Regions from separate parts of the Streptomyces sp. NPDC097595 genome, predicted to be linked through region 1. Evidence: riboswitches for the same ligand, from Rfam matches in the RefSeq annotation. Region 1 holds a riboswitch; the other holds the start of a gene.
The links. A riboswitch is a leader RNA that binds a small molecule or an ion and turns the genes downstream of it on or off. The one in region 1 is predicted to bind glycine.
Positions count from the first base shown of each region.

Region 2: it holds a riboswitch for glycine, as region 1 does, so the genes downstream of both, gcvP (aminomethyl-transferring glycine dehydrogenase) here and gcvT (glycine cleavage system aminomethyltransferase GcvT) in region 1, are expected to answer to the same signal.

Region 1 is NZ_JBIWCN010000002.1:216,331-230,791, forward strand. It holds gene ACIQZN_RS03605 (terpene synthase family protein) at 1-269, opposite strand, end outside; gene ACIQZN_RS03610 (SGNH/GDSL hydrolase family protein) at 806-2,134, opposite strand; gene metG (methionine--tRNA ligase) at 2,330-4,036, opposite strand; gene ACIQZN_RS03620 (L-serine ammonia-lyase) at 4,139-5,521, opposite strand; gene glyA (serine hydroxymethyltransferase) at 5,677-6,936, opposite strand; gene gcvH (glycine cleavage system protein GcvH) at 6,956-7,333, opposite strand; gene gcvT (glycine cleavage system aminomethyltransferase GcvT) at 7,435-8,550, opposite strand; glycine riboswitch at 8,696-8,789, opposite strand; gene ACIQZN_RS03640 (AAA family ATPase) at 8,974-9,657, shown strand; gene ACIQZN_RS03645 (enhanced serine sensitivity protein SseB) at 9,781-10,551, shown strand; gene ACIQZN_RS03650 (enhanced serine sensitivity protein SseB C-terminal domain-containing protein) at 10,666-11,433, shown strand; gene ACIQZN_RS03655 (ABC transporter permease) at 11,718-12,710, shown strand; gene ACIQZN_RS03660 (ABC transporter substrate-binding protein) at 12,755-14,461, shown strand, end outside.
Region 2 is NZ_JBIWCN010000007.1:1,549-16,009, reverse strand. It holds gene ACIQZN_RS13045 (glutamate-cysteine ligase family protein) at 1-577, opposite strand, end outside; gene ACIQZN_RS13040 (hypothetical protein) at 1,057-1,653, shown strand; gene ACIQZN_RS13035 (DUF5999 family protein) at 1,972-2,178, shown strand; gene gcvP (aminomethyl-transferring glycine dehydrogenase) at 2,269-5,154, opposite strand; glycine riboswitch at 5,348-5,445, opposite strand; gene ACIQZN_RS13025 (PRC-barrel domain-containing protein) at 5,562-5,930, shown strand; gene ACIQZN_RS13020 (DNA polymerase IV) at 5,855-7,324, opposite strand; gene ACIQZN_RS13015 (MerR family transcriptional regulator) at 7,416-8,033, opposite strand; gene ACIQZN_RS13010 (bifunctional nuclease family protein) at 8,201-8,677, opposite strand; gene ACIQZN_RS13005 (MerR family transcriptional regulator) at 8,731-9,471, opposite strand; gene ACIQZN_RS13000 (FHA domain-containing protein) at 9,514-10,377, opposite strand; gene ACIQZN_RS12995 (DUF881 domain-containing protein) at 10,460-11,212, opposite strand; gene ACIQZN_RS12990 (small basic family protein) at 11,212-11,544, opposite strand; gene ACIQZN_RS12985 (DUF881 domain-containing protein) at 11,541-12,443, opposite strand; gene ACIQZN_RS12980 (sugar phosphate nucleotidyltransferase) at 12,550-14,461, opposite strand, start outside.

The sequences.
Region 1 (14,461 bases):
CTCTCGCAGAGCCGGGGGTCGCGCCCGGCCGGGCCGTCGTCGAACTCGTCGTCCACCAGGAAGGCCCAGAAGAGCCACTGGCAGAAAAGGTCCAGATGTTTCTGCGAGGCCCGGGGGAATATCAGCGAGATCCAGAGCTCCGGGCGGGTTCTGATCATTTTCTTCACGGCCACGGGTGACAGGACGAGTTCACTGGCCTCCGCCCATTCCCAGGCGGCCTTCTTCGTCTTCTCCACTCCCGGATGACACCCCGCACTTTCGAACGGCATGTGGAATTCGGGAAGCGCGATCTTGCTCATGGTGCACCTCGTCGTGACGATAAGAACAGGGCAGGGGGATGCGCGAGACGGATACGCGCACGCGGAACGCGCGGCGACGAATGGCGGACGTGCCCACGGCCGTGCGGCAGCGGCCCGCACCGGCACGGCGGGAGCGCGGCGGGATCGCGGGCCGGCCGCGACGACGACCGCCGCACCGGCGGACCGGCGTGGGTGCGACGGGCGGTCACCGGGGGAAACCCGCCCGCCCGCTCCGGACGGCCGTATGCGGCCCGCACGGCCGGATCACGCCGTGGGCGTGCCGGGGGAGTGGAGGCTGGCATGGCTGTCCTCTCTCCTCCGCGCGGGCCGGGCAGCGCGCCGCCTGACGTGCTCGGCTGTCGCGTCACCACTCGTCACGTCCAGTGAACTCCCCATGAGCGAGGGAGGGAAGGAGCAGGTGACCGAAAATGTGTGATCGACAAGAACTCCTGCGCGGTTATGAGCAGTTGGCGCACTCCTGGGCCGCGCAGGAGTCGGACGGCCGGTCAGTTGTAGCCGAAGCCCGCCGGGAGCGGCGACGGCTCGAACAGCCGGGCCGGGACCGCCTCGGCGAGGGCCCGGTAGCCGGCCGGGTTCAGGTGCAGATGGTCACCGACGTCCAGGGAGGCGCGGAGCGCGGTGGGCCGGTGCGGGTCGCGGGCCGCCCGGTCGAAGTCCAGCACCGCGTCGAACCGGCCGCTGGTGCGTATCCAGGTGTTGACCGTACGGCGGGCCTCCTCGCGGTACCCGTCCGGATCGTCGTAGTCCGTATTGCCGCCGAAGGGCGTCAGCGTCGCCCCGTACACCCGGATGCCCTGCGCGTGGGCGCGGGTGATGATCTGGTCGTACGCGGTGATGACAGCCTCGGCCGTGCGCTTCTGGGCCGCCGGGGTGGCCTCCGCGGTACCGATGTCGTTGACGCCCTCGAAGACGATCAGCCGGTCCGTCCCGCTCTGCGCCAGGACGTCGCGGTCGAGCCGGGCCAGTCCGTTGGGGCCCAGGCCGTCGGCGAGCAGCCGGTTGCCGCCGGCCGCCTGGTTGACCACGGAGGTGCGGTCCGTCAGCCGCCGCTGGAGCACGTCCGGCCAGCGGTCGTTTCCGTTGGTCGTGGAGCCCCGGCCGTCCGTCAGCGAGTCCCCGAGCACGGCCGTCGTCGACGTGGTGCCCCGGGCCCACACCTCGACCCCGCTGAGCAGGTACCAGTGGTCGGTGGTCGTCGCGCCGGGCAGGTCCCCGTCCCGTACGTGGTCGCCGCGCAGCAGGTACGAGGTGGTGCGGGACCCCGGGTGCGAGGTGAGGGCGGTCGACGCCTGCCCGGTCGCCAGGTAGACCGTCGCCGTGAGGTTGGACCCCGGGGCGACCCGGAAGTCCAGCGGGTCGGAGACCGCCTGCGCCCCGGCCGGTACGTCGATGGACGCCGAGCCCCGGAAGGTCACCTTGCGCGAGGTCCCCGGCCGGATCGCCCCGGTCCCCGCCTTCCCGTCCAGCGGGAGGGCCACGGAGACCTCGGTGATGGGCAGCACCGCGCCGCCGAACGCGTTGGAGAACCGCAGCCGGATGTGGTCGCCGCCCGCCGAGACGTGCACGGTCTGCCGCAGCGTCGTGTCCGTCAGCACGGAGTCGTCGCCGGTGAAGGGCGCCGGGGGCATGTTCGACGGCTCCGTCAGCTGCGGCATGGACGTCCAGGTGCCGACCCAGTGCGCGCCGCGTTCCCGGGGGCCGGGCGCGCCGCCGGAGTGCCCGTCACCGGCGCCGAGGGCCGGGGAGACGGCGGCGAGGGTCGCGCAGAGCGCCCCCGCGGTGATCAGGCTGAGGAGCGACGTTCTTCGGTTCATGGCGGTGTTCCCTCTGCGTGTCGGGTTTCTCCATGCACACGTGCGTGCCCCGGCCGGGCATGCGGCAGGCTAGCGCCACCGGAACTTTCGGTCAACGGTTCGAAATGTTTCGAGAATACGGGGATGAGGGCCCCGGAACGCGAAGTCGCCCGGCCGGAAGGACCCGGCCGGGCGACGACGTACGACTGTGCGGGACTACTGGGCGCCGAAGCGCGAGCGCCACGCCTCCAGGTCCTCGTCGGTGATCTTGGCGAAGAGCACCGGCGGCACCGTGAAGGCGGTCCCGGCCGGCACGGACGCCAGGGCGCGGGCCTCGTCGGCGCCCACCCAGGTCGCCGTGTCGTCCGCCAGGGCGAACGCCTCGCGCATGGCCCGCGCGGAGGACGGGATGAACGGCTCCGAGACGACCGCGTACAGGTGGATCAGGTTCATCGCGGTGCGCAGGGTGAGCGCGGCACCCTCCTGATCGGTCTTGATCTCCAGCCAGGGGGCCTTCTCCTCCAGGTAGGAGTTGCCCGCGCTCCACAGCGCGCGCAGCGCCTGGGCCGCCTTGCGGAACTGGAGCGCCTCCATGTGGCCCTCGTACTCCGCGAGCAGCCGCGCGATCTCCTCGCCCAGTTTCCGCTCGGCCTCCCCGGCCTCCTTGCCCGCCGGGACCTCGTCGCCGAACCGCTTGCGCGAGAAGGACAGCACCCGGTTCACGAAGTTGCCGAGGGTGTCGGCCAGGTCCTTGTTGACCGAGGTGGCGAACAGCTCCCAGGTGAACGACGTGTCGTCCGACTCCGGGGCCTGCGCCATCAGGAAGTAGCGCCAGTAGTCGGCGGGCAGCAGCTCAAGAGCCGTGTCCGAGAAGATGCCGCGCTGCTGCGACGTCGAGAACTTGCCGCCGTAGTAGTTCAGCCAGTTGAACGCCTTGACGTGGTCGACCCGCTTGACCGGCTCCCGGGTGCCGATCTGCATCGCCGGGAACATCACCGTGTGGAACGGGACGTTGTCCTTGGCCATGAACTGCGTGTACCGGACGTCGGACGCCTCGTACCACCAGGACTTCCAGTCCCGGGTCTCCGGGTCCAGGTCCGCCCACTCCTTCGTCGCCCCGGCGTACTCGATGGGGGCGTCGAACCAGACGTAGAAGACCTTGCCCTCGGCCGCCAGCTCCGGCCAGGTGTCGGCCGGGACGGGCACGCCCCACTCCAGGTCACGGGTGATCGACCGGTCGTGCAGGCCCTCGGTGAGCCACTTGCGGGCGATCGAGGACGCCAGGTGCGGCCACTCGTCGCTGGTCTCGTCGATCCACGCCTCGACCTCGCCGGACAGCTTCGACTGGAGGAGGAAGAGGTGCTTGGTCTCGCGGACCTCCAGCTCGCTGCTGCCGCTGATCGCGGAGCGCGGCTCGATCAGGTCCGTCGGGTCGAGCACGCGGGTGCAGTTCTCGCACTGGTCGCCGCGCGCCTTGTCGTACCCGCAGTGCGGGCACGTACCGACGATGTAGCGGTCCGGCAGGAAGCGGTCGTCGGCGATCGAGAAGACCTGGCGGATCGCCCGCTCCTCGATGAAGCCGTTCTCGTGCAGCTTGCGGGCGAAGTGCTGGGTGATGTCGCGGTTCTGGGCGGACGAGCTGCGCCCGAAGTAGTCGAACGCGAGCCCGAACCCGTCGTAGACCGCCTTCTGCGCGTCGTGCTGCTGCGCGCAGAACTCGGCCACCGGCAGCCCGGCCGCCTTCGCGGCCAGCTCCGCCGGGGTGCCGTGCTCGTCGGTGGCGCAGATGTACAGCGCCTCCTCGCCCCGCTGGCGCAGATACCGCGTATAGACGTCCGCCGGGAGCATCGACCCGACCAGGTTCCCCAGGTGCTTGATCCCGTTGATGTAGGGAAGCGCGCTGGTGATCAGGTGTCGAGTCATCGTCGGATGCTCCCAGTTTCTAAGGTGCCGGTGCCTCTGTCGCAGGCCGTTTTGCATCCTATCGAACCGGGGACACCCCCCTTTACCGGATTTCCGGCGCCCTCAGCACTCGATGATGTTCACCGCGAGACCGCCCCGGGCCGTCTCCTTGTACTTGACGCTCATGTCGGCGCCGGTCTCCTTCATCGTCTTGATGACCTTGTCGAGGGAGACCTTGTGGCTGCCGTCGCCGCGCAGGGCCATCTTCGCCGCCGTGACCGCCTTCACCGCGGCCATGCCGTTGCGCTCGATGCACGGGATCTGGACGAGGCCGCCGACCGGGTCGCAGGTGAGCCCCAGGTTGTGCTCCATGCCGATCTCGGCGGCGTTCTCCACCTGCTCCGGGGTGCCGCCCAGGACCTCGGCGAGGGCGCCGGCGGCCATGGAGCAGGCGGAGCCGACCTCGCCCTGGCAGCCGACCTCGGCGCCGGAGATGGAGGCGTTCTCCTTGAACAGCATGCCGATCGCACCGGCCGCGAGCAGGAAGCGGACGATGCCGTCCTCCTTCTCGGCCTCCGTGCAGCCGCCCGCGGCGAAGTTCATCCAGTAGTGCAGGACGGCCGGGATGATGCCGGCCGCGCCGTTCGTCGGGGCGGTGACCACGCGGCCGCCCGCCGCGTTCTCCTCGTTGACCGCCATGGCGTACAGGGTGATCCACTCCATGGCGTGCGTCTGGGGGTCGCCCTCCGCGCGCAGCTGGCGGGCGGTCTTCGCGGCGCGGCGGTGCACCCGGAGGCCGCCGGGCAGCACGCCCTCGCGGGACATCCCGCGCGTGACGCACGCCTGCATGGCCCGCCAGATCCCGAGGAGCCCGGAGCGGATCTCCTCCTCGGTGCGCCAGGCGCGCTCGTTCTCCAGCATCAGCGAGGAGATCGACAGACCGGTCTCGCGGGCCAGCCGCAGCAGCTCGTCGCCGGTGCGGAAGGGGTGCTTCAGGACCGTGTCGTCGAGCACGATCCGGTCCTCGCCCACGGCGTCCTCGTCCACGACGAACCCGCCGCCGACCGAGTAGTACGTCTTCTCCAGGAGCGGGGCGCCCTCGGCGTCGTACGCGAAGACGGTCATGCCGTTGGCGTGGTACGGGAGCGCCTTGCGGCGGTGCAGGACCAGCTGCTCGTCCGCGTCGAAGGGGATCTCGTGCATTCCGAGGAGGTTGATCCGGCCGGTGGAGCGGATCGCCTCGACCCGCTCGTCGGCGGTCTCGACGTCCACGGTGCGCGGGGACTCGCCCTCCAGGCCGAGCAGGACCGCCTTGGGGGTGCCGTGGCCGTGGCCGGTGGCGCCGAGGGAGCCGTACAGCTCGGCCCGGATCGAGGCGGTGTGGGCGAGCAGGCCCTCGTTCTTCAGCCGGCGCGCGAACATACGGGCCGCGCGCATGGGGCCGACCGTATGGGAGCTGGACGGGCCGATGCCGATCGAGAACAGGTCGAAGACCGAGATGGCCACGGGGTGACTCCTAAGGGTTGGTAGACGCCGTTGTCTGCCGGGTAGTGCGGTACGGGCCGGGTCGGCCCGAAGTGCGGGTGACAAGGGATGGGGCACCACGCCCACTGTTCAGTGTGCGGGGTGCCCCATCCGAAAGCGCAAACGCGCCTGGTCGGCTACTTCAGGCCGGGGTACAGCGGGAACTTCTCGGCGAGCTTCGTGACCCGGGCCTTCAGGTCGTCCGCGTCGTAGGACGGCTTGAGGGCCGAGGCGATGATCTCGGCGACCTCGGTGAAGTCCTCGGTGCCGAAGCCGCGGGTGGCCAGGGCCGGGGTGCCGATCCGGAGGCCGGAGGTGACCATCGGCGGGCGCGGGTCGTTGGGGATGGCGTTCCGGTTGACCGTGATGCCGAGCTCGTGGAGCCGGTCCTCGGCCTGCTGGCCGTCCAGCTCCGAGTTGCGCAGGTCCACCAGGACCAGGTGCACGTCGGTGCCGCCGGACAGGACGGAGACGCCGACCTCGGTGACGTCGGGCTGGACCAGGCGCTCGGCCAGGATGCGGGCGCCCTCCAGGGTGCGCCGCTGGCGCTCCTTGAACTCCTCGCCCGCCGCGACCTTGAACGAGACCGCCTTGGCCGCGATCACGTGCTCCAGCGGACCGCCCTGCTGACCCGGGAAGACCGCCGAGTTGATCTTCTTGGCGAGCTCCTGGGTGGAGAGGATCACACCGCCGCGCGGACCGCCGAGGGTCTTGTGCGTGGTGGTGGTGACGACGTGGGCGTGCGGCACCGGGCTGGGGTGCAGGCCCGCGGCGACCAGACCGGCGAAGTGCGCCATGTCGACCATCAGGTACGCGCCGACCTCGTCCGCGATGCGGCGGAAGGCTGCGAAGTCCAGCTGGCGCGGGTACGCGGACCAGCCGGCGACGATCAGCTGCGGCTTGGCCTCCTTGGCCAGGCGCTCCACCTCGGCCATGTCCACGACACCGGTGTCGTCCACGTGGTACGGGACCACGTTGTAGAGCTTGCCGGAGAAGTTGATCTTCATGCCGTGGGTCAGGTGGCCGCCGTGCGCCAGGTTCAGGCCCATGATCGTGTCGCCCGGCTTCAGCAGCGCGAACATCGCGGCGGCGTTCGCCTGCGCACCGGAGTGCGGCTGGACGTTCGCGGCCTCGGCGCCGAAGAGCGCCTTGATCCGGTCGATCGCGATCTGCTCGACCACGTCGACGTGCTCACAGCCGCCGTAGTAGCGGCGGCCGGGGTAGCCCTCGGCGTACTTGTTGGTCAGGACGGAGCCCTGTGCCTCCATGACGGCGACCGGAGCGAAGTTCTCCGAGGCGATCATTTCGAGCGTGGACTGCTGGCGCAGGAGCTCGGCGTCGACGGCGGCGGCGACGTCCGGGTCCAGCTCGTGGAGGGAGGAGTTGAGAAGCGACATCAGGTGGTCCCTTGGGGTCTCAGTTGCCGGAGAACTCGGAGTACTCGTCGGCGGAGAGCAGGTCCTTCGGCTCCTCCGCGACGCGTACCTTGAACAGCCAGCCGCCTTCGAACGGAGCGGAGTTGACCAGCGACGGGTCGTCCACGACGTCCTGGTTGGACGCGGTGATCTCACCGGTCACGGGCGAGTACAGGTCGCTGACCGACTTGGTCGACTCCAGCTCGCCGCAGGTCTCGCCCGCGGTCACGGTGTCGCCGACCTCGGGAAGCTGCGCGTAGACGACGTCACCGAGCGCGTTGGCCGCGTGCTCGGTGATGCCGACCGTGGCCACACCGTCCTCGACGGGCGACAGCCACTCGTGCTCCTTGCTGTACCGCAGCTGCTGGGGGTTGCTCATGGTCTGAATTCTCCTGTACGCGGGGAGTGCGGATGAACGGTGGTCTTACGGTGTGAGACGGGACCGCGTCACGTACGCGGCACCGGCCGGGTCCTACGGTTCTACTTCTTGCGCTTGTAGAAGGGGAGCGCCACGACCTCGTACGGCTCGTGGCTGCCTCGGATCTCCACCGCGACTCCGGCGGTGCCCGGCTCGGCGTGCGCCGCGTCGACGTACGCCATGGCGATCGGCTTCCCCAGCGTGGGGGAGGGGGCGCCCGAGGTGACCTCGCCGATGACCTGACCGTCCGCGACGACCGGGAACCCGGCGCGCGGCACCCGGCGGCCCTCGGCGACCAGGCCGACGAGCTTGCGCGGCGGAGCGGTCTCGGCGCGCTCCGCGGCGGCCTCCAGCGCCTTGCGGCCGACGAAGTCGCCGTCCTTCTCGAACTTCACGACCCGGCCGAGCCCGGCGTCGAACGGGGTCAGCGAGGTCGTCAGCTCGTGCCCGTACAGCGGCATGCCCGCCTCCAGGCGCAGCGTGTCACGGCAGGAGAGGCCGCACGGGATCAGGCCGTGCGCGGCGCCCGCGTCGGTGAGCGCCTTCCACAGCTGCTCCGCGTGGCCGGGCGCGACGAACAGCTCGAAGCCGTCCTCGCCGGTGTAGCCGGTACGGGCGATCAGCGCGGGCACCCCGGCGACCACCCCGGGCAGCCCGGCGTAGTACTTCAGGCCGTCCAGGTCGGCGTCGGTCACCGCCGCGAGGATCGCCGGGGACTCCGGGCCCTGCACGGCGAGCAGCGCGTACGCGTCGCGGTCGTCGCGGACCTCGGCGTCGAAGCCGGCGGCGCGCTCGGTGAGCGTGTCCAGGACCAGCTGGGCGTTTCCGGCGTTGGCGACGACCATGTACTCCGTGTCCTGGAGGCGGTAGACGATCAGGTCGTCCAGGATGCCGCCGTCCTCGGCGCAGATCATCGTGTAGCGGGCCCGGCCGGTCGAGACCGTGCCGATGTTGCCGACCAGCGCGTGGTTCAGCAGGTCCACGGCCTGCGGACCGGTGACCGTGATCTCGCCCATGTGGGACAGGTCGAAGAGACCGGCCTTCGTGCGGACGGCGTTGTGCTCGTCGCGCTCACTGGCGTACCGCAGCGGCATGTCCCAGCCCGCGAAGTCGGTCATGGTGGCGCCCAGCGAGCGGTGCAGCGCGTCGAGGGCGGTGAGGCGGGGGGTGCTGCTCATGAAAGGGGCTCCCAGGGCATGACGACGACGAGGACGATCCCTCCCCATCTGTCATCGGAACCTGAGAGGTTCGCCGAGAGACCCCGCAGGGGTTCGGCTTGCACCTTGGGTGGAGCCGCCGGGGCGGCTCGCTTTTCAGATCTGCCTCATCCACGCGGTACGGGGCCTGAGAGATTCAAGGGAGGATCTTGCTCCTTCGGCGCCCGGCACGGTGACCGGGACTCTCCCGCGCGGATTCAAGCGGCCTGTATGCAGTTGGCGGGGTCATCATCGCACGCGATCCGGGGGAGCGGGGCCCCGGGACCGGTGGGGCCCGTCACGCTTTCCCGGCGGGTCGGACGGTTGCCTCGCATTACCTTTTCTTTACACTTCGGGGGTAGGTATCGGTCCTGCACGCGTCGGCCGTACGGCCAGGGGGAGGCGATGACGTTGCGCTACGCGACGACCGCGGGAACCACGGGCACCGCGCTGCCCGCGCAGCCCGGCTCACCGCCCCGGCAGGCGGTGGGCACCCATCCACCCGTCGTCCGGGACCTGCGCGGCCGGTCCGGGCACGGCCCGCGCGCCCTCCGCTTCGCCGCCGGGGACATCGTGGTGGTCTCCGGGCTCCCCGGCAGCGGCAAGTCGACCCTGATCTCCCGCACCGCCCCGGCGCACGCCGTCGACTCCCAGGACACCCGGGACCGCTGGGCCCGCCGGCTGCCCCGCTTACTCCCCTACGTCCTCTACCGCCCGCTCGTCCGCCTCGCCCACTACCGGGGGCTGCGGCGGGCGCTGCGCTCCGGCGCCTCCGTCGTCGTCCACGACTGCGGTACGCAGAGCTGGGTCCGCGCCCGGCTCGCCCGCCATGCCCGCCGCCGGGGCACCGGCCTGCATCTGGTCCTGCTCGACGTCTCCGCCCGGACCGCGCGCGAGGGCCAGCGCGAGCGCGGCCGGGGCGTCTCGGCGTACGCCTTCGCCCGGCACCGCAGAGCCGTGGGGCGGCTGCTGCGGGACACCGAGGCGGGGCTGCTGCCGCACGGCTGCGCCTCGGCGGTGCTGCTCGACCGCGAGGCGGCCGGGGCGCTCACTCGCATCGCGTTCGCAGACGCACAGACCGACGGCTGAAAACGGACCGTCCAACGGCTGGACGGTAGCCGGGACGGGGGATTTCCGGACAGCCCTGGGAGCGACGGAGACCGGGCGAGGCCGTACCCTCTTGCTGCACGGCAACGGGGCGAGAGGGAAGCAGTGGACATTCCGGCACAGGCCGGGAGCCTGCCGCAGGGCGGCTGGCCGGCCAATGAACTCGAAGAGGTGCTGGGCGCCTCGCTCGGCATCCCGGAGGCGGGCGGCCGCCTGCTGGAGGTGCTCGGCCGCAGCCATGTCTGGGTGCCGCTGCCGGGCGGCGGCGGACCCGACGCCGGGGAGCTCGACCTGCCCGCGATGGAGATCGACGGCGCCGCGTACGTCCCCGTCTACAGCTCCGAGCACCAGTTCCTCACCTGCGTCGGCGCGCAGATGTCCTTCACCGTCGCCCCCGCCGTCGAGTTCGCCCGCGGACTGCCCCCGCAGCTCGGCATCGCCGTCAACCCGGGCGGCGCCGTCGGCCTGCCGCTGCCCCCGCCCGCCGTCGCCGAGCTCTGCCGGTCCGGGCGCACCCCGCTCGACGGCCCGGCGACCGGGGGCCGGGTCCGGCTGTACGAGCCGGACTGGAAGGAGGAGCCCGTCGACTTCCTGGCCGCCGCCGCCGGCGAGTTCCAGGAGAGCGGCGTCGTCCGCACCGCCCGCCGGGTCCTGGCCAGCATCGAGGGCGACGACCCGGTGCTCTTCGTCGGCGTCGAGTTCTCCACCTGGGACGGCGCCGGACAGAGCGCCCCGATGGACGCCCTGGGCCGGGCGCTGGGCCGCGTCGCGGTGCCGTGGCCGGTCAACCTCGTCCTCCTCGACGTGGCGCAGGACCCGGTCGCCGACTGGATGCGCGAGCGGGTGCGGCCCTTCTACACGCGCGCCCCGGAGTGACGGGGGGCGGCCGCGGCGTCAAGCCGGTGACAGTGCGGCCGCATAAGCTGGTTTGATGGCTGAAGGCCGATGCCCGGTGGCCGAAGCAGAGGATCTACGAGGGGCGGGACCAGGGTGAGTGCGTCAGGCACCGCGGCGGCCGGTCAGGTCGAGCACATGCTGCGACAGGTCGCGCCCGGGCGCTACGACGCGTACGAGGCGCTCCTCCAGTCCCTGGCCGCCGGCCGGGTCTGGATGCTCCTCTGGCACGGCCGCCCCGGAGCCCCCGACGCCCAGTACGGGAACATGGAGGTCGAAGGGCTCGGCTACGCCCCGTGCGTCACCTCCCCCCAGGAGCTCACCGCCAGCGGCTGGAGCCGGGACCACGAGGTCGTCGCCGGACTGGACATCGCGCGCGCCCTCTACCCCGACCGCTGGGGCGTCTGGCTCAATCCGCACGCCCCCGGCGGCGGCGTCGGCATCCCCTGGCTGGACCTGCGCCGCATCGCGACCGGCCTCGACCGGATGCCCGCCGGGCCGCTGCGGATCAGCGAACCCGCCATCGACATCCCGCGGTTCTACGCCCAGCTCACGCAGAACGCCCACCACACCCCCGCGATCCGCTCGCTGCGCCGCGCCTGGGTGCAGCCCGCGCTCGGCGTCCCGTACCTCGCCGTCGGGCTCGACCTGTACGACACGAGCAGGCCGTCCGTCGACGCGGTGCGCGCGATGATGCGCCAGTCGATCGGCGCCGTCCCCGAGGGGCTGCCGGTCTCCACGGTCGCGATGTCCGACGAGTACGACCCGGTCGCGATGTGGCTGCGTGTCAACTCCCGGCCCTTCTACGACCGCGAGGCGCACGCCGCGCCCGGTTACGGCTACCCGCAGGCACCCGCGTACTGATCCCGCGTCAGACCCCCGGCATATCGGGGTCATTGCGGGCACTTCGGCGTTCGTGCACGAAGTGTTCGTTATCGCTGTTTTGTGACCGAGAGGCCCGATTGCCGAGTCCGGCTGTTCGGATATCGGTTGCATTCTGACGTCATCACGTTTGAGCAAACATTCCCCGTCAGGTCTGGCGGGTGTGCGCGAAGTGGCTGAAGACTCCCACGCAACTAGCTATGTACGAGCCGCTACCGCGGCGGTCACGGGCCGGCCACCGCCGGCCGAGAGGGGTCTCCAGCGCAATGACGGCACCTATCGAGACCACCAGGGCGGATACGCGGCCCGAAGCGGTGCTGGAAGGCGCGGGCCGCAAGGAGATCGAGGGCCGTTCGCTCGGCCGCATCGCCTGGACCCGGTTCAAGCGGGACAAGGCCGCGATGGCCGGTGGCATCGTTGTCGTCCTGCTGATCCTGACCGCGGTGCTGTCCAAGCCGCTCCAGTCGCTGCTGGGGCTCGACCCCAACGCGTTCAACCAGAGCCTGGTCGACCCCGTCATGCTGGCACCCAAGGGCAGCCTGGGCGGGATGAGCTGGGACCACCCGTTCGGCGTCGAGCCGCAGACCGGCCGCGACATCTTCGCGCGCATCCTCGAAGGCTCCTGGGTCTCGCTCGTCGTCGCCGTCGGCTCCACCCTGCTCTCCGTCGCCATCGGCGTGGTCATGGGTGTCGTGGCCGGCTTCTACGGCGGCTGGGTGGACAGCGTGATCAGCCGGCTGATGGACACCTTCCTCGCCTTCCCGCTGCTGCTCTTCGCGATCTCCATCTCCGCGTCCCTCCAGGGCAACGCCTTCGGGATGGAAGGGCTCACGCTGCGGATCGCGGTCCTGATCTTCGTGATCGGCTTCTTCAGCTGGCCGTACATCGGCCGCATCGTGCGCGCGCAGACGCTGTCGCTCCGCGAGCGCGAGTTCGTCGAGGCCGCCCGTTCGCTGGGCGCACGCGGTCCGTTCATCCTCTTCCGCGAGCTGCTGCCCAACCTGGTCGCGCCGATCCTCGTGTACGCGACCCTGCTCATCCCCACGAACATTCTCTTCGAGGCGGCCCTGTCCTTCCTGGGCGTCGGCATCGCCCCGCCGCAGGCTTCCTGGGGCGGCATGCTCACGCAGGCGGTCGACCTCTACGAGGTGGACCCGATGTTCATGGTCATTCCCGGCATGGCGATCTTCATCACCGTGCTGGCCTTCAACCTGCTGGGGGACGGGCTGCGTGACGCACTCGACCCTCGTGGCAAGTAATCGCGGCAGTGCCGCACAGGACTAGCGAGGGGGCTTTCCTCAGCATGCAGAACAAGAAGACAGCGGCGCTCATAGCCGTCGCGATCGCGGTGTCGCTCGCCGCCACCGGGTGCAGCAAGGACTCGGACGGAGGCGGCGGCAAGGGCGGCGGCGGTGGCAACGCCAAGGCCGACGCCGGTCTGACGAGCATCGTCAACCCCAGCGACAAGAAGGGCGGGACGGTCACCTACGAGCACACCAGTGGCCCGGACTCCCTCGACCCCGGCAACACGTACTACGGCTGGGTGCAGAACTTCTCCCGCCTGTACGCCCGTTCGCTGGTGACCTTCCAGCCGGCCGCCGGCAAGGAAGGCCTGAAGGTCGTCCCCGACCTCGCCACCGGTCTCGGCAAGGCGAGCGCGGACGCGAAGACCTGGACGTACACGCTGCGCAAGGGCGTGAAGTTCGAGGACGGCTCCGAGATCACCTCGCAGGACGTCAAGTACGCCGTCGAGCGCTCCAACTTCGCGCCCGAGGCCCTGTCCAACGGCCCGACGTACTTCAAGGCCTACCTTGAGGGCGGCGACAAGTACAAGGGTCCCTACAAGGACAAGTCCACCGAGGGTCTGAAGTCCATCGAGACCCCGGACAAGTACACGATCGTCTTCCACCTCAACAAGCCGTTCGCGGACATGGACTACCTGGCCGCGTTCTCGCAGACCGCGCCGGTCCAGCAGAAGGCCGACACGGGCGCCAGCTACGTCCAGAAGATGGTCTCCTCGGGTCCGTACAAGTTCTCGGCGTACGACGAGAGCAAGGGCGCGACCCTGGTCCGCAACCCGGAGTGGGACTCGAAGACGGACCCGATCCGCAAGGCGCTGCCGGACAAGATCCAGCTGAAGTTCAACGTCAACCCCACCACGGTCGACGATCACCTCCTCAACGACGAGACCACCGCGGACATCGCGGGCACCGGTCTCCAGGCCAAGACCCAGCCCAAGGTCCTGGTCAAGGCGTCGGAGAAGGCGAAGACGGACAACCCGTACGCCGGCGCCCTGCAGTACCTCGCGCTGAACGTCAACGTGAAGCCGTTCGACAACATCGAGTGCCGCAAGGCCGTCCAGTACGCGGTCGACAAGCAGAGCATGGTCGACTCGATCGGCGGCTCGGTCAAGGGCGACCCGGCGAGCACGGTCATCCCCCCGACCGTCGCCGGCTACAAGAAGTTCGACCTGTACCCGACCGAGGGCAGCAAGGGCGACGCGGCCAAGGCCAAGGAGCACCTGGCCAAGTGCGGTCACCCGGACGGCTTCAAGACCACGCTGACGGCCCGTTCGGACCGTCCTGACGAGGTCACCGCCGCCACGCAGCTCCAGAACAGCCTGAAGGCCATCGGCGTCACCGCCGAGATCAAGCAGTTCCCGGCGGACAAGTACTTCACCGACTTCGCGGGTGTCCCGGCCTGGGTCCACAAGAACAACGCGGGCATGATGATGATGGCCTGGGGTGCCGACTGGCCGACCGGCTTCGGCTTCCTCGACCAGATCGTCAACGGCACGGCCATCAAGCCCTCCGGCGGCACCAACCTGATGGAGCTGAACGACAAGGGGATCAACGAACTCCTTGTCAAGGGCATCGGGACCGTCGACACCACGCAGCGCAACGCCACGTGGGGCGAGGTCGACCAGAAGGTCATGGAGAACGCCTCGGTCGTTCCCCTCTTCTACCGCAAGAACCTGCTGTACCGCCCGGCCTCCGCGGCGAACGTCACC
Region 2 (14,461 bases), on a different contig from region 1:
GCAGTTGCAGCGAGGTGCAGGCCGCCTCCGGGGTGATCGATCCGGCGGTCGCGACCAGCCGCTCGACGCCTTCGATATCGAGCGAGAAACTCTCGCCGCGCGCCGCCAGCATTTGATCGTTCAGGAGGGCGTAGCGGTCGACGTCGGAGAGATTGGACCGGACCATGTCGTCACGGCCGAGCGTCGGCAGGATTCCGATCATCATGATCCCGGCATCGACTTCACCGGCCTTCCGGTCCGCATATCCGAGCCCGGTCCGCAGCTCTTCGGCCAACTGATCCAGAACACGCCCCGACAGATGGTGGGGGACTATGTTCACCTCAAGATTGAACATCCCCAGTTCCGTCTGGAAATCGTGACTCGCGATGCGCTCCAGTACCTGCCCATTCAACATCTTCGGCATGGCGTCGGCGCCCGTGAGATTCAGTTCGATCTCCATGCCCATGAGGTTGCGCGGCCGGTCGAACCGCCGCTCGGCCAGGAGTCCGGACAGGGCCTCCACGCACTGGTGGAGCTTCCTCCGGTACCTCTGCCGGTCGGACAGGTCAAAGGCGCCCGCGACGACCTTCTCCCCCATCGAAGTGTCCTCCTCAAGTGGCCGGCACGCGGCCCGGGCCGCCCGCATCACGATCGATAATGCCCGCAGGACGTGATCCGTAACGCCCCGCGGACGGCGCACACGCGCTAATCTGAGCGCCGGGGCCCCGGGCACATTCACTCGGCATGACGCAGCGGGCGGTTTCCCGTACGGCGGGACCGTAAAGCCCCGATGGGTTTCGGCCGACCGCGACGCGGGAAAAACCCGAGGCGGCGGCTGCGCCGCTCGCGCCGAATCAGCATGATCTCCGCATAATAAAGTCCGGATACCGCCTTGCCGGCAATAGCCGTGGCGGCTAGTGGAAACACCGCGTGAACACGTGTCGTATAAACTCCGCGGACGAGGCAGAGAGTTGACGCACCGGCTCAGTCACCGGCCTCCTCTGGCCCCGCCCGCCGACAACGCCGTCCGCACCCGCCCGCGCACCACCGTGTCTCCGAAGTGAGAGGCGACCCACTATGCCGCTGCATGTTCCCCCGGCCCCCGCGCCCGCACTGCGCAGCGTTCTCGCGGCGCTCGGTTCACCGACCGCGGTCCGCGAGGCCCGCACGCCCGCCCTGCGGTCCGCACAGGGACCTCTGAGCCCCGAACACCCGCTGCCCGTCCATGTGCTGGGCGTCGCCCCGGGCGACCTCGCACCCGCCACCCGGCTCGCCGCCTGGCGCTTCCAGATCCGCAGCACGGAGCGGGCGGTGGCGGCGGCGGACACCATGCTCACCGCGGACGGCTGGACCTTCTCGCACTTCTTCGAGGGCCCGTACATCGCCTCGACGGAGCTGGCGCTGCGCCAGGCCGAGGGGATGAGCGGCCCCTACCAGCCGCGTCTGCTGTCCATCCCCAACCTGTACATGCTGGCCCTGTGGCTGCACGGCGACCCCACGGCGGACGCCTCCTGCGGCGCGCCCGGCCCGGACGACGTGCTCGTGCCGCTGTCCCCGGCGCCGCCCGGCTTCGCCGCGCACCGGCCGCACCGGGCCGCCGACCTGCTGCCGGTGATCACCACCCGGATCACGCCGGGCCCCGGCCCGCTGCTGGGCTCGCCGGCCCCGGCCTGAGCCGGCCTCTCCCTCCGCGTGCTGTGCCCCGTCGCCCCGTCCGGCGGCGGGGCACAGCACGCGGTCACGCGTACGACACCCCGCCCATCCGGACTAGTCCCATCCGGCCACCCCGAACCACCCGAAGTGACAGTGCAGTTGAGTTGAACCCTCCGGGCGGGTGACGCGTCATGGGAGGAGTGGAAGCGCTGCGGCGAAATCCCTGCGGATTGTCGCCCGTGGGGCAACACTGGGATTCGACCGATCGATACGGGGGCGGTCATGAACACCTCTTCACACCGCAGGTCACTCAACTCGACGCAGCGAAAGAACCCATCCATGTGCCAGCATCAGCCACCCTGCCCGACAGCCGACTCAGCCGACCGGGAGGCCGCCCGCCAGGTGGCCCACCACCCGGAGCAGGGCTGGAGCCTGCTGTGCAACGGCGTCCTGCTCTTCGAGGACACCGGTGAGCTGCTCCCGGACGGGCAGATCATCGCCCCGCACAGGCCCCTGGCGGCGAGCCGGGTGGTCAAAGCCGCCTGAGCGGCCCGTACGGAAAAGAAGGGGCCGGCCCGGAGAAGTCTCCGCACCGGCCCCGACGCGTGTCCGCGTCACACCGCTTCGATCACCGGATCAGTTGTCGTACTCGTCCAGGGGCGGGCACGAGCAGACGAGGTTGCGGTCACCGAACGCACCGTCGATCCGGCGCACCGGCGGCCAGTACTTGTCTGCGGCCGAGACGCCGGCCGGGAAGACCGCGACCTCGCGGCTGTACGCGTGCTCCCACTCCCCGCCGAGCGCGGCGGCGGTGTGCGGGGCGTTGGCGAGCGGGTTGTCGTCCGCGCCCCACTCCCCCGACGCGACCTTCTCGATCTCGGCGCGGATCGCGATCATCGTGTCGCAGAACCGGTCCAGCTCCGCGAGGTCCTCGCTCTCGGTCGGCTCGATCATCAGCGTCCCGGCGACCGGGAACGACATGGTCGGCGAGTGGAAGCCGTAGTCGATGAGCCGCTTGGCGACGTCGTCGATGCTGACGCCGGTCGCCTTGGAGATCGGACGCAGGTCCACGATGCACTCGTGCGCCACGAGCCCGGCCGGGCCGTTGTACAGGATCGGGTAGTGCGGTTCGAGGCGCTTGGCGATGTAGTTCGCCGCGAGTACGGCGACCTGCGTCGCACGCTTCAGGCCCTCGCCGCCCATGAGACGTACGTACGCCCACGAGATGGGCAGGATGCCGGCGGAACCCCACGGGGCCGCCGAGATCGGGCCGACGCCGGTCTCCGGGCCCGCCGCGGGCTGGAGCGGGTGGTTGGGCAGGTACGGCGCCAGGTGCGCGCGCACCCCGACCGGGCCGACGCCGGGGCCGCCGCCGCCGTGCGGGATGCAGAAGGTCTTGTGCAGGTTGAGGTGCGAGACGTCGCCGCCGAACCGGCCGGGCTTGGCCAGACCGACCAGCGCGTTGAGGTTGGCGCCGTCGACGTAGACCTGGCCGCCGGCGTCGTGCACCTCGGCGCAGATGTCGGCGACGTGCTCCTCGAAGACGCCGTGCGTCGACGGGTAGGTGATCATGAGCACGGCCAGCTCGTCGCGGTACTGCGCGATCTTGGCGCGCAGGTCCTCGATGTCGACCTCGCCGTCGTCGGCGGTCTTGACGACGACCACCTTCATGCCGGCCATCACGGCGCTCGCGGCGTTGGTGCCGTGCGCGGAGGACGGGATCAGACAGACGGTCCGGTTCTCGTCGCCGTTGGCGCGGTGGTACGCGCGGACGGCCAGCAGCCCCGCGAACTCGCCCTGCGATCCGGCGTTCGGCTGGAGGGACACCGCGTCATAGCCGGTGACCTCGGCCAGCCGCTCCTCCAGCTCGCGGATCAGCGTCAGGAAGCCCTGGGCCTGCTCGGCGGGCGCGAACGGGTGCAGCGCGCCGAACTCGGGCCAGGTGACGGACTCCATCTCGGCGGTCGCGTTCAGCTTCATGGTGCAGGAGCCGAGCGGGATCATGCCGCGGTCCAGCGCGTAGTCGCGGTCGGCGAGCTTGCGCAGGTAGCGCAGCATCGCGGTCTCGGACCGGTGCTGGTGGAAGACCGGGTGGGTGAGGATCGTGTCGGTGCGCAGCAGCGCCTCGGGCAGCGCGTCCTCGGTGGTCGCGTCCAGCGCCTCGACGTCCCCGTCGGCGCCGAAGGCGGCCCAGACGGCGGCAACCTGGGTGCGGGTCGTGGTCTCGTCGCAGGCCAGCGAGACGGTGTCGGCGTCGACCAGGCGCAGGTTCACCCCGCGCTCCCGGGCGTCGGCGACGACCTCGCCCGCCCTGCCGGGGACGCGGACGGTGAGCGTGTCGAAGTAGGAGCCGGTCACCACGTCGATCCCGGCGGCGCGCAGGCCCTCGGCGAGGATCGCGGCGTAGCGGTGGGTGCGCCGGGCGATCGTGCGCAGCCCGTCGGGGCCGTGGTAGACGGCGTACATGCCGGCCATGACGGCGAGCAGCACCTGGGCGGTGCAGATGTTGCTGGTGGCCTTCTCGCGGCGGATGTGCTGCTCGCGGGTCTGGAGGGCCAGGCGGTACGCCTTGTTGCCGTCGGCGTCCACGGAGACACCGACCAGGCGGCCGGGCAGGCTGCGGGCGAACTTGTCCCGGACCGCCATGAAGCCGGCGTGCGGGCCGCCGAAGCCCATCGGGACGCCGAAGCGCTGCGTGGTGCCGACGGCGATGTCGGCGCCCAGCTCGCCGGGCGAGGTGAGCAGCGTGAGGGCCAGCAGATCGGCGGCGACGGTGACGATCGCGCCCAGCTCGTGCGCCCGGTCGATCACGGGCTTGAGACCCCGGACGGCTCCGGAGGCGCCGGGGTACTGGAGGAGCACGCCGAAGACGCCGCGCTCGGCCACCTCGGCCGGGATGCCCTCGCCGAGGTCGGCGACGACGACCTCGACGCCGGTCGGCTCGGCGCGGGTCTCGATGACGGCGACGGTCTGCGGCAGGGTGTCGGCGTCGACCAGGAAGACGCCGTTCTTGACCTTGCCGACGCGCCGGGCGAGCGCCATGGCCTCGGCGGCGGCGGTGCCCTCGTCGAGCAGCGAGGCGCCGGAGGTGGGCAGGCCGGTGAGCTCGGCGACCATCGTCTGGAAGTTCAGGAGGGCTTCGAGGCGGCCCTGCGAGATCTCGGGCTGGTACGGCGTGTAGGCCGTGTACCAGGCGGGGTTCTCCATGACGTTGCGCAGGATCACCGGCGGGGTGAACGTGCCGTAGTAGCCGAGGCCGATCATCGGGGCGAGGACCTGGTTGCGGTCGGCGAGCCGGCGGAGTTCGGCCAGCACCTCGGCCTCGGTCCGGGCCCCCGGCAGGGCCAGCGCCTCGGCGCTCTTGATCACGTCGGGCACGGCGGCCGCGGTCAGCTCGTCCAGCGAGCCGTAACCGACCTGGGCGAGCATCTTCGCCTGCGCCTCGGCGTCGGGGCCGATGTGGCGCTGCTCGAAGGGGATGCCCTGTTCCAGCTGCGTGAGCGGGGTGCGACGGGGGGTCATGGTGGAGGCCTCCTGGTCTGTCACGACCTGCGAGGGGCACCACGGCGTCGGGTGCCCTGACGGCCTCCCCCTCTGTCATCTCAACCTGAGAGCTTCACCGGCACCACACGGGCACCGGCTTTCACCGTCGGTGAGGGAGAGGCTCCGTACGGCCCATAGGCCGCGCGCAACCCGCCCTGCTTTCCAGAGTGACCTCGTCCGTGCGGTACGGGGGCCTGAGAGATTCCGGGGAGGATTTGCTCCTTCGGCGTCCTCCGGATGGGCTCCGGACGACTCTCCCGCACGGGGTCAGCAGCCATGACCAGCCTACCAGCGGGGTACACGACGAGAATTCTCGAGTGGCCAAGACCACGGAACTGCATTTCTGTAGTCCCTGTGGACCAGCCGCGACCAGTGTGGGAGGGACCGTGCAGACCGACATCGACCCGCGCAGCCTGATCGGCCGCAAGGCCTTCGACCGCAAGGGCACCAAGATCGGGACCGTGGACGAGGTGTACCTCGACGATGCGACCGGGGTCCCCGAATGGGCGGCCGTGCGCACCGGCCTCTTCAGCCGTGACGCCTTCGTCCCGCTGGAGCCCAGCGAGTTCGTGGACGACACGCTGCGCGTCCCGTTCGACCGGGCGCTGATCAAGGACGCGCCGGACTTCGGCGTGGGCCGCCACCTCTCCCCCGAGCAGGAGCTCCAGCTCTACCGGCACTACGGCCTGGACGCCGCCCCCGGCGCACCGGCCCCGGACCGCGACTTCGGCCGGCTGGCGGGCCAGGAGGAGTAGTCCGGCGGGTCCGGGACGAGCGGCAGGGGGTCGGCGGCCCGCAGCGCGGGGTCGTCCACGCGGAACGTGCGCACCCGGCCGGGTGCCGTGGCCCCCGGCTCCTCGAACCGTACGGTCACCCGCCCCACCCCGCTCCCCTGCACCCACCCGTGTCCGTGGACCTCGTGGTGCACATCGTGCCCGGCCGGCCAGCGGCGCGCCGCGAGCTGCTCGGCGGCCTCCTCCGGCCCGGGCCCCTCGTCCGCCGCCCCCTCGCGGGCATCGTCCTCCCCCTGCGGCCGGGCCCCGTCGCCCTCCGGCGGGGCCGCCGCCGCCCGCTCGCCGGCGGCCTGGGCGAACAGGTCCTCCTGGGTGTAGTCGGCGAGCCCCGTGACGCCGACGCCCAGCAGCCGCACCCCGCCGGTGGTGTCCACGGCCTCCAGGAGCCGGGCGGCGGCCTCCCTGACGACCGCCGGGTCGTCCGTGGGGCCGCGCAGCGTCTCGGAGCGGGTCAGCGTGGAGAAGTCGTACCGGCGCACCTTGAGCACCACCGTGCGCCCGGAGCGCCCCGCGCCCCTCAGCCGCTGGACGCACCGGTCGGCCAGCCGCTCCACCTCGGTGCGGACCCGGACGCGGTCGTGCAGGTCCACCTCGAAGGTGTCCTCGACGGAGACGGATTTCGCGTCGCGCTCCGCCACCACGGGCCGGTCGTCGAAGCCGGAGGCCATCCGGTGCAGCGCGGCGCCGTGCGCCTTGCCCAGCAGCCGGACCAGCTCCGCCTCGCCCGCCTCGGCGAGGTCGTTCACCGTCGTCATCCCGGCGCGGCGCAGATGGTCTGCCGTGGCGGGGCCGACGCCGGGCAGGGTGCGCACCGGCATGGGCGCGAGGTGCGCCCGCTCGGTGCCGGGCTCGATCAGGCGTATGCCGTCGGGCTTGGCCTCCTCGGAGGCGATCTTGGCGAGCATCTTGGAGCCGGCGAGCCCGACGGATCCGCTCAGTCCGGTGACCGCCTGGATGGCCTCGCGCAGTTCCCGGCCGATTTCCAGGGCGGAGGCGGTGTCGTCGGCGGTGCCGCCCGCTTCGAGGTCCACGAACGCCTCGTCCAGGCTGAGCGGTTCCACCAGCGGCGAGAGCCGGCCGAGGAGCTCCATGACCTGGTCGCTCACCGAGCGGTACAGCGTGAAGCGCGGGACCAGATAGGCGGCGTTCGGCGCGAGCCGCCTGGCCTGCGCCATCGGCATCGCCGAGTGCACCCCGAAGCGCCGTGCCTCGTACGAGGCGGTCGCGACGACCCCGCGCGTCCCGAGGCCGCCCACCACGACGGGTTTGCCGCGCAGGCTGGGCTTCGCCGCCTGCTCCGCGGAGGCGTAGAAGGCATCCATGTCCAGATGCAGGATGGTGGGCGCGGCTCTCACACCTGCCGATGCTGCCCTACGGCACTGACAATCGCCGCCCCGTCAGGGCCCGGGCGCCCGCGATTCCCGCCCCGGGCGCCCTCTCGGCGGCTCAGACGGCCCGGTTGCGGCGCCGCGCGAGCTCGTCGGCCGGGTTGTGCCCGATCAGCGTCTCGCCGGTGTCCACGCGCTCCCCGTGCAGCTGCGACAGGGCCGCGTCCACGTCCCGCCACACGACTCCTACGGCGATCCCGAAGACGCCCTGGCCGCCCTGGAGCAGGTCGACCACCTCGGCGGGCGACGAGCACTCGTAGACCGTGGCCCCGTCGCTCATCAGCGTCATCCGCTCCAGGTCCTGGAAGCCCCGGGCCCGCAGGTGCTGGACGGTGGTCCGGATGTTCTGGAGCGCCACTCCGGTGTCCAGGAAGCGCTTCACGATCTTCAGCAGGACGACGTCCCGGAAGCTGTAGAGCCGCTGGGTGCCCGATCCGTACGCCGGACGGACGCTCGGCTCCACGAGGCCGGTGCGCGCCCAGTAGTCCAGTTGCCGGTATGTGATCCCCGCCGCCGCGCACGCCGTCGGCCCGCGATAACCGATGTCGTCGGCCGATGCCACGCCGTCCCCCGCCATCGCAGCCGGCGCGGCCGACTGCCTGATGGTCCGGTCGGCCGTACTCCCCTGCTGCGGATACGGCGCACCCGCTGCCGTACCGTCGCCGCTGCTTCTCACGCCGACCTCCGTCCTTGACCTGCCCACTCGAAGGTAGGCAGTCACCCGGGGTGCGTCAACGATCGCCACACTCGGCACGCCGAGTGATAATCACCCTGAGGGTGGTTTCGCGTGACCGTTGACGGGGAAAGGCTCACCGGATGTGCCGGTGGCCGCGGCCGAAGACGTCACTGGCTGTTGTTCGTCCCGAAGTCCTCCGGAGAGATCTGGTCGAGGAACTCGCGGAATTTCTCCACCTCGTCCTCCTGCTCGTCGGGGATCGCGATCCCCGCGTCGTCCAGCACCCCGTCACTGCCGTAGATCGGCGTGCCGGTGCGCAGGGCGAGGGCTATGGCGTCGGAAGGCCGCGCGCTCACCTCGACACCGCCGGCGAAGACCAGCTCCGCGTAGAAGACCCCTTCGCGGAGGTCCGTGATCCGGACCTCGGTGAGCTCCTGGCCGACGGCCTCGAGCACATCCTTGAAGAGATCATGGGTCAGCGGCCTGGCCGGAGCCATGCCCTGCTGAGCGAAGGCGATCGCGGTCGCCTCACCAGGACCGATCCAAATGGGGAGGTACCGGTCGCCTCCCACTTCACGCAGGAGCACGATCGGCTGGTTGGAGGGCATTTCCACCCGGACACCCACAACGTCGAGCTCGTTCACACAGCAACCCTAGGACGTGCCCGGCAGGTTTGGGTAGTCGGGCTGGTCCGCCTTCAGCGCAGCCGTACCTGCAGAGCGGTCTGTACGAGCGCGGAGTGCAGCCGTACGGACAGCTCCGCCAGCTCCCTCGCGGTCGCCTCGGCATGCGCTCTGGTCTGCGGATTCCGGTGCCGGCGCAGGGGCGCGACCATCTGCTCGATGAGCCCGGCCTCCCGGTCGGCGGCTGCGCGCACGGCCCTCAGGTGACGAGGTTCCAGACCGAATCGCCCCAGTTCCGCCACAAGCCTGGCGACGGTCACCATGTCGGCGTCGTACCCGCCGTCCGCAGCGGGGACGACCAGACCGTACGACTCCCAGTCGTCCAGCTCGCTCTCGGTGACCTCGGCGGCGACCATGAGCTCGGCGCGGCCGATCCGGGCGGCCGTGGCCCGGCCCGGCACCCCGGTCGGCTCACCGTCTGCCTGGGGCGGCTCCCCGTCGGGGGACGGCAGGGCCACCTGCTCGCCGCGGGCGAGGGCGTCCAGATGCTCGCGGATCACCTTCAGCGGCAGATAGTGGTCCCGCTGCATCCGGAGCACCTGGGCGAGCCGCTCGACGTCCGCGGCGACGAACTTCCGGTAGCCGGAAGGGGTCCGCTGCGGTTCGACGAGCCCTTCGGCCTCCAGGAAGCGGATCTTGGAGATGGTGACCTCGGGGAACTCCTCCTGCAATTGCAGGAGCACCGTGCCGATGCTCATCGGCCGGCCGTCGGCGGCGGTGCCTTGTCGGGCACCGCCGCTCGGTGTTCTCAGCATGGACCTTCCTGGGGTTCCCCCCGGACGGTGTCCGGGGGCGGGTCAGATGCCCCGCTGGCTCGCGTAGAAGACCAGCCGGTACTTGCCGATCTGGACTTCGTCGCCGTTGGACAGGGCGACGGAGTCGATCCGCTCACGGTTGACATAGGTGCCGTTGAGGCTGCCGACGTCCCCGACCGTGAAGCTGCCGTCGGCGCCCCGGCGGAACTCCACATGCCGGCGGGAGACCGTCACGTCGTCCAGGAAGATGTCGCTCTGCGGGTGACGGCCGGCCGTGGTCAGCTCACCGTCCAGCAGGAAGCGGCTGCCGCTGTTCGGACCGCGGCGCACCACCAGGAGCGCCGAGCCGAGCGGCAGGGCGTCGACGGCGGCCTGCGCCTCGGGCGACAGCGACGGCACGGCGGTCTGGCCGGTGGCCTCCGCCTCGTACGCCTCAAGGCCCGAGATCGAGATGGTCGACGTCGTCTCCGAGGCGCGCTCCGGGACCCCGCCCCGCAGCGGCGCACCGCAGTTGGAGCAGAAACGGCTGGCCTCGGCGTTGCGGTGGCCGCACCTCGTACACACCGGCATGGACGAAGCCTCCTGGCTCGGGGCTCCGAAACCTATGCGGCCGGGACCGGCAGGGTCAACGGACGACGCGCCGGGACCGCCCGGGTAGTCACCCCCCTGGCCTGTCACCTGGTCACGGAAGAGCGGGCGCTCCGCGCCCTGCTCGTCGGGCTGACCATGGCGCGGCGCGCGATGACGTGCGTTCTCATCGCGGGCGCTCTTGCCGAACAACTTCCCAAACAACTTCACGGGCGATTCCCCTTGACCGAAACAGACCCGCCCGTGGGGCAGGACGAACCCTGAATGAACACACCTGCCGACCCGGACATCTTCACAACGTCCGTATCCACCCGACAGTTTCCACCACGCGCCACGATTACGATGCGGCGACCCCCCGCAACCGTCCGCTCGTGTTCCCCGACGCCCGGGCGCCCGGGGATCACTGGCCCGACGACCGAGCGTAGTCAGGCCGCTCCGCCGGTCGCAAGGCGTCCACGACAATGTCGTCGGCCCGCAGCACATGCACGGTGGCCTGCTCCTTCTCCAGCGTCTGCACCACACCCCCGGGGATGTTCAGCGCCGGTTCCAGATCCTGCGGCTTGCCGATGACCTTGAAGACGTACGGGGCGGTGATCTTGCGCCCGTCGACCTTGACGGCACCCGCGTCACCGGAGAAGTACGTATTGGCCACCACACGGACCCCGTTGACCTCGACGGCCTCGGCGCCGGCCGCCCTGAGCTCCTGAAGGGCGTCGAGCAGCATGTCGGGCCGCACGGCGCCGGCGGGGTCGTTGACCGTCATGGTGATCCCGGGGCCGTGGGCCGCCACGGTCCCGGCGAGCACACCGAGTTGCCGCTCCTTCTCGACGGTCTGCTTCCGGGCCTCCTCGGCCTGGTCGGAGCTGTTCTCCAGCTCCGTGCGCTGGGCGTCGAGGCGCTGCTTCTCGTCCTCCAGCCGCTGCGTGCGGTCGTCCACCTCGTCGAGGATGCGCACGAGGTCCTCCTGGCGCGCGCCGCGCAGGGCGTTGCTGTCGCTGTTGGACCGCACCTGGATGGCGAGCCCGAGCCCGAGGCCGAACAGCAGGAGGGCCACGATGAGTTGGGCGCGGGTCACCCGGGGCGGCCAGAGACCGGCCGTCAGCCGCTGCCGCCCGGTGAGCTCCTGATGGGTGTCGTCGTTGCTCATCGGCATCAGGCCCGGAAGACGTGCCGACGGATCGCCGCGGCGTTGGAGAAGATCCGGATGCCCAGCACGACCACCACACCCGTGGAGAGCTGGGCGCCGACGCCCAGCTTGTCGCCCAGGAAGACGATGAGGGCCGCCACGACCACGTTCGAGAGGAACGAGACCACGAAGACCTTGTCGACGAAGATGCCGTCGAGCATGGCCCTCAGTCCGCCGAACACCGCGTCGAGCGCGGCGACGACGGCGATGGGCAGATAGGGCTCGACCACCGCCGGAACTTCGGGCCGGACCAACAGTCCGACCACGACTCCCACGACGAGGCCCAGTACGGCGATCACGATGTGCCCTTCCCTGTGTCTGCGGCCTTGTATGGCTCTGCTGTCCGTACGATCAGGCTCGGGGCGGCCGGAAGGCTCAGCTTCTCCTGGACGGAGATGCTGGTCCGGATGTTGAAGCTTTCCTTCAGCGCCTGTAGGTACTGGCCGTCGGCACTGTCCCGGAAGGCCGCACCCAGCTTCTTGCCGTCCCCCACCGCGAGCACCGAGTACGGGGGCACGAGCGGTTTGTTGTCGACCAGTATGGCGTCGCCCGCGGCCCGGATCGCCGACAGGGCCGTCAGCCGCTGCCCGTTGATGGCGATGGCCTCCGCGCCGGACTCCCACAGCCCGTTGACGACGCGCTGCATGTCCCGGTCCCTGACCCGCCCGGTGTCGGAGAAGCCGCTCGTCTCGCGGGGTCCGCCGCCGCCCTGATCGGTGTCCTCGGCGTCGTCCACGACGACCTTGAGCCCGGGCCCGTGCACGGGCGTGGCCCCGGAGAGCAGCGCCACCAGCTCGGCCTGGTCTCCCCCGTGTTCCTGGAGGGCCTTGCGCTGCCGGCTGTTGACGTCGTCGCGGACCTCCTCCACCTGGGATTCCAGGGAGTCGGCCGCGTCCGTCTCGGCGTCGATGCGGTCGATGAGCTCCTGCTTCTCCTTGGCCAGGACCGGCGCGGTCACCCGCGCCTGGGCCGCGCCGAGGGTGACGACCAGGGCGGCGAGGACCAGACAGGCGGCGAGACCGAGCTTGGCCTTGAGCGTACGGGGCATGCCCGCACGCCCCTCCGCCTCCCGGCGGGCCGCCGCTTCGGCGTAGCCGTCGTCCAGGCTGTGTTCCATCACGTTGGTCAGCAGCAACATGGACGCGTCGGGGCGCTTGGGCGGCGGATCCGTGCTCCGGCCGGGGGGCTGCTGCGACATGCCGCACATCGTCGCATGTCGCGGCTGCTTACGCCGAATGGCCCCACCGATGACAGTGCGGCCGCGGGGACGGGCCGTACGTTCGCCCGTCCCCGCGGCCCGGCCTTCAGTTGCCCGCGCTGTCCACGACCGTCGCCCACTCGTCGAGCAGGGCCTCGGCGGAGGCGTCGTCGGGCCCTTCGGCCCACAGGTGGGTGACGGCTTCCGCCGGGTCGGGCAGCACCATGACCCAGCGCCCGTCCGCCTCCACGACCCGTACACCGTCCGTCGTGTCGACGTCCCGGTCGCCGGCCGCCTCCACGACCCGGCGCATCACCAGGCCCTTCACGGCCCACGGTGTCGCCAGGTCACGGCGCAGGACGTGGGCGCGCGGGATGCGGGCGTCGATCTGGCTCAGCGTGAGCTGGGTCCTGGCGACGAGCCCGATGAGCCGCACGAACGCGGCCGTACCGTCGAAGACACTGGCGAATTCGGGAACGATGAAGCCGCCGCGCCCGTCTCCTCCGAAGATGGTGCCTTCCTCACGCCCCACCCGGGTCAGGTCGTCCGGCGACGTGGTCGTCCACTCGACCTGCGTCCCGTGGTACGCGGCGACCTGCTCGGCGACCCTGGTCGTGGTGACCGGGAGGGCCACCCGCCCGCTGCGCCGCTCGGCGGCGACGAGGTCGAGCATGACGAGCAGAGCCCGGTCGTCCTCCACGATCCGGCCGCGTTCGTCCACCAGGGACAGCCGCTCGCCGACGGGGTCGAAGCGGACGCCGAAGGCCGCCCGCGCCGAGGAGACGATCTCGCCGAGGCGCACGAGACCCTTGCGCCGGGCTTCGGCCGTCTCGGTCGGCCGGGATTCGTCGAGCCCGGGGTTGATGGTGAGCGCGTCCACGCCCAGCCGCCCCAGCAGGCTCGGCAGCACCAGCCCCGCGCTGCCGTTGGAGGCGTCGACCACGACCTTCAGCTGGGCGTCGGCGATCCCGGTGGTGTCCACGTTGCGCAGGAGGGACCCGGTGTACGAGTCGAAGACGCTGGACGGGAAGTAGATGTCGCCGATCTCGCCGGGGAAGGCCCGCCGGTACTCCTGCCTGGCGTAGACCCGGTCCAGTTTCCGCTGCCGCGCCTGCGAGAGATCCGCTCCGCGTTCGTCGAAGAACATGATGTCGACGGAGTCGGGCACACCCTGCGACGTACGGATCATGATCCCGCCGGCACTGCCGCGCGCGGTCTGCTGACGCGCGACGGGCAGCGGTACGTTCTCCAGGTCCCGTACGTCGATGGCGCTGGCCTGGAGCGCGGAGATCACCGCGCGCTTGAGCGCCCGGGCGCCTCGGGAGTGGTCCCGGGCGGTGGTGACGGTGGAGCCCTTCTTCAGCGTCGTCGCGTAGGCACCGGCCAGCCTGACGGCCAGCTCGGGGGTGATCTCGACGTTCAGGATTCCGGAGACGCCGCGCGCCCCGAAGAGATGGGCCTGCCCCCGGGACTCCCAGATCACCGAGGTGTTGACGAAGGCGCCGGCCTCGATGGTCTTGAAGGGGTAGACGCGGACGTTCCCCTGGATGATCGATTCCTCACCGACGAGGCATTCGTCGCCGATGACGGCGCCGTCCTCGATCCGGGAGGCGCGCATGATGTCGGTGTTCTTGCCGACCACACAGCCGCGCAGGTTGCTGTGGTCACCGATGTACACGTTGTCGTGGACCACGGCCTTGTGCAGGAAGGCGCCGCTCTTGACGACGACGTTCGACCCGATGACCGTGTGCTCGCGGATCTCCACACCGGCTTCGACCTTGGCGTAGTCCCCGATGTAGAGCGGGCCGCGCAGCACGGCGTCGGGGTCCACGTCGGCGCCTTCGGCCACCCAGACCCCGGGCGAGATCTCGAAGCCGTCGATCTCGACGTCGACCTTGCGCTCCAGCACATCGGCCTGGGCCTTCACATAGCTCTCGTGGGTGCCCACGTCCTCCCAGTAGCCCTCGGCGACATAGCCGTAGATGGGCTTGCCTTCCTTCATGAGCTGCGGGAAGACG